DNA from 2 places in the Oryzomicrobium sp. genome. Region 1 is predicted to be linked to the other one. Evidence: predicted binding sites of a transcription regulator. Region 1 holds the regulator's gene; the other holds the start of a gene.
The links. Region 1 encodes FNR, which switches genes on or off when oxygen is low (the NO sensors DNR and NnrR bind a similar motif). Its sites were predicted from a motif close to TTGANCTAGNTCAA; they were not measured.

Region 1 (6,985 bases):
CCACGTGGCTCTGGTGCCCATCCTTTCCGACGTGCGCGGGGTGACAGTGGTGCTCAAGAAATGGATGCGCAAGAACGTCCTGCCCGACGCCATCGTGATCGAACATCCGGCCCACGCCGCCGGCCACCTGGGGGCGGCGCGCAAGGAAGATCTGGCCGATCCGCGCTTTGCCTTCGCGAACGTCATCCCCGGCGTACTGCAAGCCTACAAGGACCTGGGCATCGAATCGGAGAACATCCCGGTGATTCCCGCCGGTGGCATCAACAGCCACGAGAAGGTGCGCGAGCTGATCGGCCTGGGCGCCTCGGGTGTTCAGCTCGGCTCGGCCTTCGCCGTCACCGAGGAAGGGGACGCGGATCTGGCCTTCAAGCAGATTCTGGCCGGTGCCGCCCCCGACGATGTGGTGGAGTTCATGAGCTGCGCCGGGCTGCCCGCCCGGGCGGTGCGCACCCCCTGGCTGGAAAAGTACCTGAAGCGCGAAGACAAGCTCCAGGCCGCCGCCAGCGGCGAGCATAAGTGCACCCTGGCCTGGGATTGCCTGGTCCAGTGCGGCCTGCGCGACGGCATCGCCAAGTTCGGCCAGTTCTGCATCGACAGCCAGCTGGCTGCCGCCTTGCGCGGCGACGTGCAGAAGGGCCTCTTCTTCCGCGGGGCGGACAGCCTGCCCTTCGGCGACAAGATCCGGCCGGTGAAGGAACTGATCCACTACCTGATGACAGGCCAGCGCCCGGTGCTGGCCTGAGCCATCCCAGGCCAGCCGCCGTCGGTGCGGCCGGCCGGTTTTTGCCACGGTCCAGGCCGTGGCTGGCCGAGTGCCAAGCCGCTCCTTTGGGCGGCCCCGACGCCGGGGAGGGGCGCGGGGTTGCGCTGCCGAACGTGTTGAGGATCGTTCGGCCGTGCCCTGAAAGTCCGCGCCAGATGCGGACTTTCAGCCAGAGGGGCGGAAGCCCGAGGGCGGGTGCGGGGCTTCGCGGGGGAGGCGCGGAGAAGCCCGCCCCGCCTGGGGTTTGACGAGACAGGGGAGTGCGGCAGGCGCATTTTGACAGCCATCAAGGCGCCTTGCGGGGGGGCTGTCGAGAATCGGCCCACGATTTTCAGATTCCCAGACAGGGTGCCCCGATGACTGCCTCCCCGACATCCGCTTCTGCCGCGACGACCCTGTCCGGCCTGTTCTCCCAGCACCATCGCCACTGCGACGAGGCTTTCGCCGCCGCGGAAAAAGCCGTATCCGGCGGCGACTGGGCTGTGGCCGAGACCGCCTTTGATACGTTTTCCACCGACCTGCTGGCCCACTTCGCCGCCGAGGAGGAGCAGCTCTTTCCCGCCTTCGAAGCCGCCTCCGGCATGACCGGCGGGCCCACTTCGGTGATGCGCCACGAACACGTGCAGATGCGTGGCCTGCTGGCCAATGCCCGCCAGGCCCTGGCCGACCGGGATGCGGACGCCTTTCTCGGCGAGACCGACACCCTGCTGATCCTCATGGAGCAGCACAACCTCAAGGAAGAAGGCGTCCTCTACCCCATGTGCGACGCCCACTTGGCGCCCCGGGCGGCCGAACTGCTGGAGCGCTGCGCCGCCGCGCTGGGAACGATGTGACGTCAAGAACGGTCGCATAATTCACCGTTCAGTCAATTCAACGCCCCGTCCGGGGAGATTCGTCATGCCACTCAATTTCGCCAATTTCGACGGCCCCGTCATCGATGCCCGGGAGCTGGAACCCCCCGAACCTTTCGTCCGCACCATGGCGGCTCTGGATGACGTGGGGCCGGGCCAGTCCCTCTACCTGGTCCTGCCCCGGGAGCCCTTTCCCCTCTACAACGCCTTGGCGATGAACAGCTTCACCCACGACACCACCTACAGCGACGACGGCCTGGTGGTGGTGCGCATCTTCCGACCATGAAGGACTGACCCGGGTGGCCCGCTCCCCAGCCAGCGCCCTGTCCTACGACCAGGCACCGCCGCTGCACCTGCCGCTGCGCTTTTTCCTCACCGCCCCCCTGTTCGGGATTCTGGCCGGCGGGCTGCTGCTCGTTCGCGGCGGCGCGGTGTTCGCGTCGCGCTGGACTGGCGAGGCCCTGGCCGCCACCCACTGCCTGACCGCCGGGTTCATGCTCCAGATCATGCTTGGTGCCCTGGTTCAGTTCCTGCCGGTGGGCGCGGGCGTGGTCTTGCCCGGGCAGCGGTGGTTGGTGCCCCTGGTGCACGGGGCGGTCACGGCGGGCAGCTTGGCCCTGGTGATTGCCTTCCTCGGTGCGGGGCAGCCGGCCTTTCTGCTGGCCGGGGCGACCCTGGCCCTGGGCGTTGGCGCCTTTGCCCTGGCCGGGGTCATGGCCCTGCGCCGACGTTTCGCCCTGGTGGGCATCGTGGGGGCGCTGCATCTGACATTCCCGGCCCTGCTGGCTACCCTGTTGCTGGGGCTGTGGCTGGTCGGCGGCCTGGCCGGCTGGAGCAATCCGCCGGTTTTCCTGGCCACCGCCCTGCACGCGGGCTGGGGGCTGTTTGGCTGGGCCGGGGGGCTGTTGCTGGGTGTTTCCCTGGTGGTGGTGCCCATGTTCCAGCTCACCCCGGCCTATCCAGGCTGGGTCGGCCGGGGATTGGGGCCGCTCCTGACGCTCCTGCTGCTGGGCTGGAGCGTTGCCCGGCTGGGGGCCGGGGAAGGCAGCGGTGTGCAGGTGCTGCCCTGGTCGCTGCTGCTCGCGGCCGTGGCTTTCGGCTTCTGCCTGGTCACCCTGGGTTTGCAGCGCCGCAGCCGCCGTCCCTGGGGGGACCCGACCCAGCGCTTCTGGCGCCTGGGACTGGTGGGCCTGGCGGCGGCCGCGCTCCTGTGGGGAGCGGGGGAAGCGGGGCGGGGCGTTTGGGGTGTGGGGAACGGCGACCGGCTGGCCCTGTGGATCGGGGTGCTGGCCTTGTTCGGCGGGTTCATCCCGGTGATCTGCGGCATGCTCTACAAAATAATGCCGTTCCTGATCTGGCTCGACTTGCAGAACCGGGGACGGGGGCGGGTGATTCCGCCCAACATGAAGCGCCTGCTGCCAGAAGCGGGCATGATGCGCCACCTGCGCGGCCACGCGGCGGCCTTGGTGGCGTTGCTTGCCGCGCCCCTGGCGCCGGATTGGCTGGCCCCCCTGGCCGGCGCCCTGGTATTGCTCGCCTTCACCCTGCTCGCCGCCAACCTGCTGGGGGGGCTGCGCCTCTACCGGCACGAATGCCGACGCATCGCCGACTGCCTCGACCAAGGATGAGCGAATGACCACTGCCTACCTGATCCTCAAGCACCTGCACGTCACCTGCGTGGCCCTGTCCGGCCTGGGCTTCCTGCTGCGCGGCGGCCTGATGCTGGCCGATTCGCCCCGGCTCCAGGCCCGGGTGTTGCGCATCGCGCCTCACGTGATCGATACCCTGCTGCTGGTCAGCGCCCTCAGCCTGGCAGCCCTGCTGCACCAATACCCCTTCGTCCAAGGGTGGCTCACCGCCAAGGTGTTGGGGCTGCTGGCCTACATCCTGTGCGGCACCGTGGCCTTGAAGCGCGGTCGAACCAAGGGCGTGCGGATCGTCTTTCTGATCCTGGCCCTGGCCTGCTTCGCCTACATCGTTTCGGTGGCCCTGACCCGCAATCCCTGGGGCTTCTTCCTCTTCCTCGCCTGAAAGTCCGTTCCATGTCCGCATCCCTGCTCGGCCCGGCCGCCCCGTCCTTCGACGAACCCCTGGAAATGCTCGACGCCTGCCATGGCCGCATCGAAGCCCAGCTGAAGACCCTGGAACGCCTGGTGGAGCACCTGCCCCGCCATGGCGTCGATACCGCCGCCCGGCAGGCCATCGAGGGGGTGGTGCGTTACTTCACCGTGGCCGCGCCGCACCATCACGAGGACGAGGAAACGGACCTGTTCCCCGCCCTGAAGGCCGCTGTGACTGGCCAGGAGGCTGCCAGCGGCGAGGTGGAGGCCCTGGTCGGGCGCCTGCTAGAGGACCACCGGCGCATGGACGTGGCCCGGGACGCCATGCTCGATCACCTGGGCAAGCTGCTTGCCGGTGGGGCGGCGGACCTGTCGGCCGAGATGGTGGCGGGGTTGGCGGCCCTGTATCGGGAGCACATCGCGCTGGAAACGGCCGAACTGCTGCCCCTGGCCAAGCGGGTGCTGCCGGAGGAGGTGGCGCGCCGTCTGGGCGGGCACATGGCGGCACGGCGCGGGGCGCCGATGCCGTCGTGAAGCGATGAGAGGGAGAGGTCTGGCGATGTGCCCTGAAGGGGCCGTCAGACCGGGGTGTGGCTCATCAGGCGCTTCAGGCCCGGGATGTCGAGGATGCGGATGTGCTTCTGCTGCACCGCGATCAGCCCTTCTTCCTGGAATTTGGAGAAGGAGCGGGAGACGGTTTCGAGCTTGAGGCCCAGGTAGCTGCCGATCTCCTCCCGAGTCATGCGCAGGTAGAACTCGGCGGGGGAATAGCCCCGGGCGACGAAGCGCTGCGACAGGTTGAGCAGGAAGGCCGCCAGGCGTTCTTCGGCGCGCATGGTGCCGAGCAGCATCATCACGCCGTGGTCGCGCACGATCTCCCGGCTCATCACCTTGTGGAAGTGGTTTTGCAGGGTCGGCACCTGGCGCGACAGGCGCTCCAGGTAGTCGAAGGGGATCAGGCAGACCTCGCTGTCTTCCAGGGCGATGGCGTTGCAGGAGTGGTTCTCGCTGCTGATGCCGTCCAACCCGAGCAGTTCGCCGGACATCTGGAAGCCGGTGACCTGGTCGCGGCCGTCCTCCATGATCACGTCGGTCTTGAAGAAGCCGCTGCGGATGGCGTAGAGGGCTTCGAAGGGCTGGCCGGCCCGGTAGAGCAGGTCGCCGCGCTTGACGCGCTTGCGGGTGGAAACGATTTCCTCGAGCTTGGCCATTTCCTGGGAATTCAGGCCGAGCGGCAGGCACAACTCGCGCAGATTGCAGTTGGAACAGGCGGTCTTGATGACCGAAAGATTGACGGTTTTCAGAGCCCGGTTTTCGGACATAACGAGTGCGTGCCCCTAGGCAAATTGCGGTTTGATCCAGGTCAACGTGAATCTGTTCCTTACAATGAATACTTAGGAACAACCCTCATATTACCCTGCAATGGCGCTTCCGCTCTCTTCGACCCCCAACGCCTCCAACGTCGTCTTCGATCCCGAGATCATCCAACGTTTCGACATCAGCGGCCCGCGTTACACGTCCTATCCGACGGCAGACCGTTTTGTCGAAGCCTTCGATGCCGAGGCGCTCAAGGCCTGGCTCGGCAAACGCGAGATCGGCGGTGTGGGCGGGCCGTTGAGTGCGGCGGGACGTGCGTTGTCATTATACTTCCACCTCCCTTTCTGCAATACCATCTGCTACTACTGCGCCTGCAACAAGATCATCACCAAGGATCACGGGCGCAGCGCCAAGTACATCAAGTACCTGGGCAAGGAACTGGCCCTCCAGGCCGAGAGCCTGGACGGCAGCCGCGACGTGGCCCAGTTGCACTGGGGCGGCGGCACGCCCACCTTCCTCTCCCATGACGAGATGCGCCAGTTGATGGCGCTCACCCGCAAGTATTTCCACCTGCTGCCGGACGGCGAGTTCTCCATCGAGGTAGACCCGCGCAAGGTGGATACCGCCACCGTGGAAGTGCTCGGCGAATTGGGCTTCAACCGCATGAGCATCGGCGTGCAGGACTTCGACGAGCGCGTGCAGGTGGCGGTCAACCGCATCCAGTCCGAGGCCGAGACGGTCAACGTGGTCGAAGCGGCCCGGGCCAACGGCTTCCAGTCGATTTCCATGGACCTCATCTACGGCCTGCCGCACCAGACCGTGATGGGCTTCAACCGTACCCTGGAGCGGGTTCTGGCGATGAGCCCGGATCGCCTGTCGATCTACAACTACGCCCACCTGCCGCACCACTTCAAGCCGCAGCGGCGCATCCTCGAGGCCGATCTGCCCAGCGCCGACGCCAAGCTGCAGATCCTGCAACTGGCGATCAAGAAACTCACCGAGGCCGGCTACGTCTTCATCGGCATGGACCACTTCGCCAAGCCCGACGACGAGCTGGCGGTGGCCCAGCGCCAGGGACGGCTGCACCGCAACTTCCAGGGCTACTCGACCCACGCCGACTGCGACATGCTGGCCTTCGGCATCTCGTCGATCGCCAAGGTGGGGCCGACCTACAGCCAGAACGTGCGCACCTTGGACGAGTATTACGACCGTCTCGACGCCGGCCAGCTGCCGGTGCTGCGCGGCCTGGAGCTGACCGCCGACGACATCCTGCGCCGCTCGATCATCCAGGCCCTGATGTGCCACTTCGAGCTGTCCCTGGAGTCCATCGAGATCGCCCACCTGATCGACTTCCGCAAGTATTTCGCCGCCGAGCTGGAGGACCTGCGCGAGATGGAGCAGGCCGGCCTGCTCAAGGTGGACGACAAGTGGATCACCGTGCTGCCCCCAGGGCGGATGCTGGTGCGGGTCATCGCCATGGTGTTCGACCGCTACCTGCGCGCCGACCGGCAGCGCACCCGCTACTCCAAAGTCATCTGACCGCCCGGCCGGCGGCGTTTTTGCCACCGGCGTTTCCCTGCGCCTCCGCTCTCGGCCGCCCCGTCGTTTCCATCCGGATTCGGCGCCCGGGGTAGTACACTGACGCCGTGGATTCCCTGACCCCCGCTTCCCTCCTGCCTTTCCTCATCGTCGGTTTTCTCGGCGGCCCCCACTGCGTCGGCATGTGCGGGGGCATCGTCGTCGCCCTCACCGCGGGGGGCGGCTCGTCACGGCGTGGCCTGCACCTGGCCTACAACCTGGGGCGGATCGCTGCCTACGGCCTGGCCGGCGCGGCCATGGGCGCCCTGGGCGGGCTGCTCGGTGGCCATGGCGCCCTGGCCGCCCAATGGCCGCTGCGCACCGTGCTCTACCTGCTGGCCAGCCTGCTGCTGGTGGGCATGGGCCTGTATCTGCTCGGCTTGCCGCAATTGCTGCTCCCCCTGGAGCGGGGCGGG
Region 2 (6,985 bases), on a different contig from region 1:
CGAGTCGGTGGCGGTGTGGAACATCAGCGACCTGTCCAAGCCGACCAAGATCCTCAACGTGGCCAAGGACTCCGGCCTGCCGGAAACCAAGGCCATCCGCCGCGCCGTGCATCCCGAGTACAGCGCCGACGGCACCGAGGTGTGGATCTCCCTGTGGGGCGGCAAGGCCGACCAGTCGGCCATCGTGGTGTATGACGACAAGACCCTGACCGTGAAGAAGGTGATCACCGATCCGAAGATGATCACCCCCACCGGCAAGTTCAACATCCTCAACACCCAGCACGACGTGTACTAAGCGCCGCGCGCATCGGCCTCCCGGGTGCCCGTCGCGGCCCGGGAGGCCGTGCGGTGCCGTACCGGACCGGCGGCGGGTTCGCCCGCCGCCCTCTCCAGAATTCCGCCCGGCCGGGCGCAGAACCCGGCGGGCTCAGGTGGGATCGCCATGCCCGAACACACTCCCGATCAATCCCCGGCCCCCCGGGAGGGCCTGTTCCGCCGCCTTTGCGGCTGCCTTTGCAAACCCAGCGCCAAGTATTCGGTGCTCGCCCTGCTTTCCGTCGGCGTCGTCTCCGGCATCATCCTCTGGGGCGGCTTCAACACCGCCATGGAGGCGACCAACAAGCTGGAGTTCTGCATCTCGTGCCACGAGATGAAGGACAACGTCTACCAGGAATACAAGCAGACCATCCACTACACCAACCGCACCGGCGTTCGCGCTACCTGCCCGGACTGCCACGTGCCCAAGGAGTGGACCTACAAGGTGCTGCGCAAGATCCAGGCCTCCAAAGAGGTCTACGGCAAGCTGGTGGGCACCATCGACACCAAGGAAAAGTTCGAGGCCAAGCGCCTGGAGCTGGCCCGCCACGAGTGGGAACGCATGAAGAAGAGCGATTCCCGCGAATGCCGCAATTGCCACAGCTTCCAGGGCATGAACGCCGATTCCCAGAAGCAGCGCGCGCGCAAGCAGCACGAGCTGGCCCAGCAGGACGGCGGCACCTGCATCGACTGCCACAAGGGCATTGCCCACCACAAACCCAAGGACATGACCGACGAGGACGACGAGTAAGCATCGTCCGCCAGCCCCGGGCGTCCAGGATGCCCGGGGACCGTCCGCCACCCCGACCCCGACACGTTTTCGCCACAGGAGAATCCCCATGACCACCGCTCTGGCCCATTTCAGCAAGCTCACCCTGGCCGCCGCCCTCGGCCTGGCCTTTGCCGCCGGCAACGCCAACGCCGCCGCTCCCGACTGGAGCAAGGTGCCGGCCAAGAAAATCACCGTCTTCTACCCCGGCGCCTCGCCCCTCGAATGGATCATGAAGGGCAGCGAGCACGGTGGCGCCAAGGGCATCAAGAAGGGCGAGCAGTGCATCGGCTGCCACGAGGAGGAAGTGGCCGACATCGGCAAGAAGATCGCCTCCGGCGCCCGCAACGAGCCCCGCCCGATCAAGGGCAAGGCCGGCTCGATCCCGGTCCAGGTGCAGGCCGCCCACGACGGCGCCAACCTCTACCTGCGCTTTACCTGGAAGCAGCCCGCCGGCGGCGGCGAGAAGATGGACAAGGACAACCCGGTCAAGCTGGCCTTCATGCTCGAAGACCACAAGGTGGACCTGGCCGACCAGGGCGGCTGCTGGGCTACCTGCCACGGCGATGCGCGCACCATGCCCGACGCTAAGGACGAGAAGAAGACCAAGTACGTCAAGGATGGCAGCCTGGCTTCCGGCAAGTTCTACGACCTGATCCAGTGGACCTCGAAAGGCAAGAGCCACGACGGTTACGTGGCCGACAAGCGGGTCATGGAAGGCGGCAAGGGCCTGGTCGAGGCCAAGGGCGAGCAGAAGGGCGACACCTGGACGGTGACCTTCACCCGCAAGCTGGCCCCGGGCGGCGAGGGCGACGTGACCCTGGTGCCGGGCAAGGCCTACAACTTCGGTTTCGCCATCCACGACGACTACACCGTGGGGCGTTTCCACCAGGTGAGCTTCGGCTACATCCTGGGCCTCGACACCAAGGGCGACATCGTCGCCGCCAAGCAGTAAGCCGCGCTACCGCATCCTCTGCGGCTGTTGCACCCGGCCCCGTGGAATCCCGCGCCAGTCGCGGGGTTCCACGGGGTTTGTCTTATGCGCCGGGCCAGGCCGGATCAGCGGGCCTGGAGCAGCTCGGGCACCCGCAGCAGGATGAACTCGTTGTCATCGTTCCTGCCCAGCTGGCGGCCGGCGGAGTAGGGCAGGTTGTTGTCGTTGGCGACGACGATGCGCTCGCCGTCCACCACGTCCACATCCTCGACGGTGACGAAGGCAAAGGCGAACTTGCCGTCCTTGCCACCCACCCGGGCCACGCCCTGCGGGTCCTGGATGGCCATCAGGTCGATGTAGCCGATCTTCCGGACGAAGCCGTTGGCGTCGGCGTCCTTCAGGCTCACCTTGTAGATGCGCTTGAAGCGGGCCGGCACGTTCTGGCAATCGACCCGGGGCTGGCCGTCGCAGCCGGTTTCCGGCAGGCCCTCGCCGTTGTCGCGCTCGATGATCAGGCCGGTGTCGGCATCGATCATGTTGAAGTCGCCGATGTTGTTGCCGTTCTGCTCCAGGGCGTACTTCCATGACCGGCCGGTCCAGGCGCGGCGGGCCACGTCGAATTCGAGGATGCGCAGGTAATCCTTGCCATTGGCGCTCTCCCACTTCTTCTCGGCCTCGTTCCACAGGGGGCCTTCGAACAGGGGGTAGAGAAAGCGCCCGTCCTTGGACGCGGCCATGCCCTCGAAGCCCCGGGAGCGGCGCACCGGGGTGGAAAAGGCGCCGGGGGTGGCCGGGGTGGTCACCGCGTAGTGGTCCGGGGAGCGCACCGCCTTGCCGTCCACCTCGGTCTCGAACACGCCCAGCACCTTGCCCTGGCGGTCGGCCTGGATCAGGTAGGGCCCCAGTTCGTCGCCGAACCAGACGTGGTCGCCGACGAACTGCATCGACTCCAGGTCGAAATCGGCCCCGGTCAGGTAGCGGGACTTGGTGCCCTCGTTGACGATCAGGAACGGCACCTTCTTGTCCGGGTCGCGCAGGAACACGGTGTTGAGGCGCTTGACCCCGCCGTGCTTCCAGTCCGGCTTGACGTGGTGGAACATCAGCATGGCGTCGGCCGAGTTGTTGCGGGCGCCGTAACCGTTGTCGGTGAGCACCCAGTAGCTGCCGTCCTTCATCGCCTTGATGCCGGAAAAACCCTGCACCGGCTGGCCGTCGAAGGGCAGGCTGATGCCGGTGGGGCGCGGCGCCTCCTTGGCCGACAGGTAGGAGGTGCCGGCGATGCTGCCCAGCCTGTCCTCGCGGCGGCCGTCCGGGCGGGTGTACTTGCCCGAGGTGCGCAGGCTCTCCGGTGCGTCCTTGGGCGGGGCGACGAAGCTGCGGGCTGGCAGGATGGCGTGGCCTTCGAGCACCGCCGGGTAGGCCGGGGCGGTCTCGGCCGCGGCCGGCAGGGCGACGGCCAGGGGCAGGGCGGCCATCAGGGCTACGGTAAGGGGGGAGCGGGCGGGGCGGCGGGCAGTGGAGCGGGCCATGGGTTCTCCGGTGGGAGTGGAAAACCGGCAAGGCTATAAACGCCCCATGACGCTCCCATGGCCGCAGGATGACGTTTGTCTGTCAGCGGGCCGTCCGGTACCGGCATCCCGGTCCGACGATGGCCGGAAAGCCGCGCCAGTCGGGCTTCTTCACGATGCCTGGGCGGAGAATGGCTACAGACGCCGCATCCCGAGGGCACATGCTGAAACGCCGCGACTGGCGCGGCGTTTCAGATGGTGGGGCACAGCGGAGCGGTCAGGCGCTCTGGGCGATCCGGGGCGCCGGGACGTGGCCGGCGGCTCCGTCCGCTGCGTCCGCCGCGTCCGCAGTGTCCGCAGTGTCCGCAGCGTCGGGGGCGAACCAGGCGCAGCACTGGCGCAGGTCCACCACGCCGCCCACCACCAGCAGGGCCGGCGGCTTGACTCGGTCGAGGCGGATGCGCTCGGGCAGGGTTGCCAGGGTGGCGGCCACCACCCGCTGGCGCACCGTGGTGCCGTTCTCAATGGCGGCGGCCGGGGTGTCGGCGGGCAGACCGTGGGCGATCAGCTGGCGGCAGATTTCCTTGGCTGCCGCCACGCCCATGTAGAACACCACGGTCTGGCGCGGCCGGGCCAGGGCCGTCCAGTCCAGGTCCACCGTGTTGTCCTTGAGGTGGCCGGTGGCGAATACCAGGGTCTGGGCGTGGTCCCGGTGGGTGAGGGGAAAGCCCCCGTAGGCGGCGCAGCCGGCGGCGGCGGTGATGCCGGGCACCACCTCGAAGGGGATGCCGTGGCGGGCCAGCACCTGGATCTCCTCGCCGCCCCGGCCGAAGATGAACGGGTCGCCGCCTTTCAGCCGCACCACCCGCAGCCCTTCCTGGGCCAGCTTCACCAGCAGGTGGTTGATGTCGTCCTGGGGCAGGGAATGGTTGGCCGATTCCTTGCCGACGAACACCCGGCGCACGTTGGCCGGCGCCAGGTCGAGGATGGATTCGCCGATCAGGTGGTCGTAGACCAGGGCGTCGGCCCCGCCGATCAGGCGGGCGGCGCGCAGGGTGAGCAGCTCCGGATCGCCGGGACCGGCCCCGACGAGATACACCGTACCGGGCTCGATGCCGCGGCGGGCCATGGGATCATTGGGCAGGAGCTTCATTCGCTGAATTCTCGGTGGCACGTTGGAACGTGGGTGGGGTGGCAGGGTACAACATTTCGCGCTCGCCGGCCCGACGGCTGCGACGCAGGCGTCATGACCGGAGTTTGCCCGGATCGCCCCGTCCCTCCTTGATTCCGGTCAAGGAGGCCCTGCGCCGCCACGATCAGAGTAGGGTTATCTCCCGCGGTCCCCTGTTCCGCTTTCGATCGTCGTCCGCCGCCTTCGTTCTGCCGGTCTTTTTCGTTCCCCTGCCTGCCATGATCCCGTTCCGTTTCCGTACCCTTTTCCCCACCCTGGCCTGCGCCGCGCTCCTGGCCGCCCCGGGGGCCGCCCGCGCCGATGCCGACACGGCTTCGCCGTCGCCGGCGCGCCGCGCCGAGATCGTGCGCATGGTGCGCCAGGACTGCGGCTCCTGCCACGGTATGACCTTCAAGGGCGGCCTGGGCCCGGCCCTGACGCCGGAGGCCCTGGCCGGAAAACCCGAGGAATCTTTGGCCGCCACTGTGTTCTATGGACGTAAGGGGACGCCGATGCCGCCCTGGAGCAGCATGTTGAGCGAGGCGGAGGCGACCTGGGTGGTGCAGCAGCTGATGCGGGGGTTCCCCGATCCGGGACGCTAGTTTTTGAGTTTCGGCGTGCGGCCGAGGGTGGCGTGTTTGCGCCGTTCCCACGGCCCGGAGTCCAGAGCCCGGCACCGGCTGCCTGCACGGGAGCCATCTCCGCCTGGAGCACGCCCATGAACAACCTCGAAGACATCCGCCGCGCCGTCGAGCGCCGTTTCGACTGCCGCTGCCGCATCACCGCCACCCCCATCCGCTCCTACCCGGGACGGGCCCTGCTCTCGGTGGTGTTCGACACGGTGATCCTGCCCCGCACCTGGGAAGGCTTCCTGCACATGGCCGACGAACTGTCCCGGGCCATCGCCGACTATCTGCGCGACGAACTGGGCCTGGCCGAGGGCGTCGAGATCGACGTGGACCACGCTGCCCGCTTCGCCCACCTGTCGCTCCTGCCGGTGGGCATGGGCGAGGTGGTGCCGGTGCCGGACGCCCCCGAGTACTTCGAGCGCACCCACCAGCTGGCCCAGTTCCACCGGCTGCGCCACACCGGCTGGCGTCCGCGCCAGCTCTGATCCGCCCGTTACGATCCGCGCCCAAGGCAGTGCACGGCGTGCCTTCGCCGTTTCCTTCACCTGCGGGCCGGGGGGCGGTCTCCCAATGCAAACGCCCCGCGCAAGGCGGGGCGTTTGCATTGGTGCGGGGCAGGGGCCGGCTCAGTGCTTCATGTTGCCGTGGTCCATGGCGGCCGGAGCGGGGCGCTGCACCGGGGCCTCCACCTTGAGGGCGGTGCCGTCGTCGAACTTGAGGGTCAGGGGCACCTGGTCGCCTTCCTTCAGCGGCTGCTTCAGGCCGATCAGCATGATGTGGTAGCTGCCCGGCTTGAGCACGGCCTCGCCGCCGGCCTTGACGTCGATTTCCTTGACCGGACGCATCTTCATCACGCCGTTGTCGTTGATGTGGTTGTGCAGTTCCACGGTGTCGGCCACCGGGCTTTCGGCGGCCACCAGCTTGCGGTCGGCGCTGCCGGCGTTCTTGATGGTGAGGAAGGCGCCGGTGACCTTCTGGGTCGGCGGCACGGCGCGCACCGTGGGGTTGCTCACCGACAGGTCGGCGGCGAAGGCGGGGGCGGCCAGGGCGGTCAGGCCGGAGGCGAGCAGGGCGAACAGCAGACGCATGGGACGATCCTTTCGTTTATGGAAAAGGGCAGGGCTGGATTCAGGACGCGGCGAGCAGCCGGCGCAGGGCGGCGGCCACTTCCGCCGGCGGCGTGCCGTGGGGTAGTTGGCCGGCCAGGCTGCCGTCCGGCCCGATCAGGTAGAGCACCGAGGTGTGGTCCACGCTGTAGCCAGTATCGCCTACGGCAGGCGTTTGCGCCGCGTAATAGACGCCGTAGCGGCGGGCCACGTCGGCGATGGCTTCCGGGCTGCCGGTCAGGCCGAGCAGCTTGGGGTGGAAGAAGCGGCTGTAATTCTTGAGCTGCTCCGGGGTGTCCCGAGCCGGGTCCACCGAGATGAAGAAGGGCTGGACCCGGGCCAGTTCCGCCGCCGACAGGGAGCCCAGGGCGGCGCCCAGGGTGGCCAGGGAGGTGGGGCAGACGTCGGGGCAGAAGGTGTAGCCGAAGTACACCACCCCCACCTGGCCGCGGAAGTCGGCCAGGCGCACCGGACCGTCGGCGGACTGGAGGGCGAAGGACACGTCCCGGCCGGCGCTGCCCGGCAGGGTGCCCCGGTCGGGGCGGCCCGGCTG

Region 2: a site for FNR is predicted at 4,808-4,821, ahead of cobA (uroporphyrinogen-III C-methyltransferase). Genes of this name have one in related genera too.

What each region holds. Positions count from the first base shown of each region.
Region 1 covers NZ_DAISLS010000002.1:55,593-62,577, reverse strand. Annotated here, with positions in the region: gene V7Z98_RS01790 (NAD(P)H-dependent flavin oxidoreductase) at 1-742, shown strand, start outside; gene V7Z98_RS01785 (hemerythrin domain-containing protein) at 1,120-1,596, shown strand; gene V7Z98_RS01780 (DUF2249 domain-containing protein) at 1,661-1,900, shown strand; gene V7Z98_RS01775 (hypothetical protein) at 1,914-3,242, shown strand; gene V7Z98_RS01770 (SirB2 family protein) at 3,247-3,645, shown strand; gene V7Z98_RS01765 (hemerythrin domain-containing protein) at 3,657-4,208, shown strand; gene fnr (fumarate/nitrate reduction transcriptional regulator Fnr) at 4,253-4,996, opposite strand; gene hemN (oxygen-independent coproporphyrinogen III oxidase) at 5,097-6,530, shown strand; gene V7Z98_RS01750 (sulfite exporter TauE/SafE family protein) at 6,647-6,985, shown strand, end outside.
Region 2 covers NZ_DAISLS010000006.1:145,445-152,429, forward strand. Annotated here, with positions in the region: gene V7Z98_RS07140 (cytochrome D1 domain-containing protein) at 1-295, shown strand, start outside; gene V7Z98_RS07145 (NapC/NirT family cytochrome c) at 443-1,066, shown strand; gene V7Z98_RS07150 (ethylbenzene dehydrogenase-related protein) at 1,155-2,039, shown strand; gene V7Z98_RS07155 (esterase-like activity of phytase family protein) at 2,144-3,547, opposite strand; gene cobA (uroporphyrinogen-III C-methyltransferase) at 3,804-4,679, opposite strand; gene V7Z98_RS07165 (c-type cytochrome) at 4,937-5,299, shown strand; gene V7Z98_RS07170 (hypothetical protein) at 5,416-5,811, shown strand; gene V7Z98_RS07175 (copper chaperone PCu(A)C) at 5,953-6,414, opposite strand; gene V7Z98_RS07180 (SCO family protein) at 6,455-6,985, opposite strand, start outside.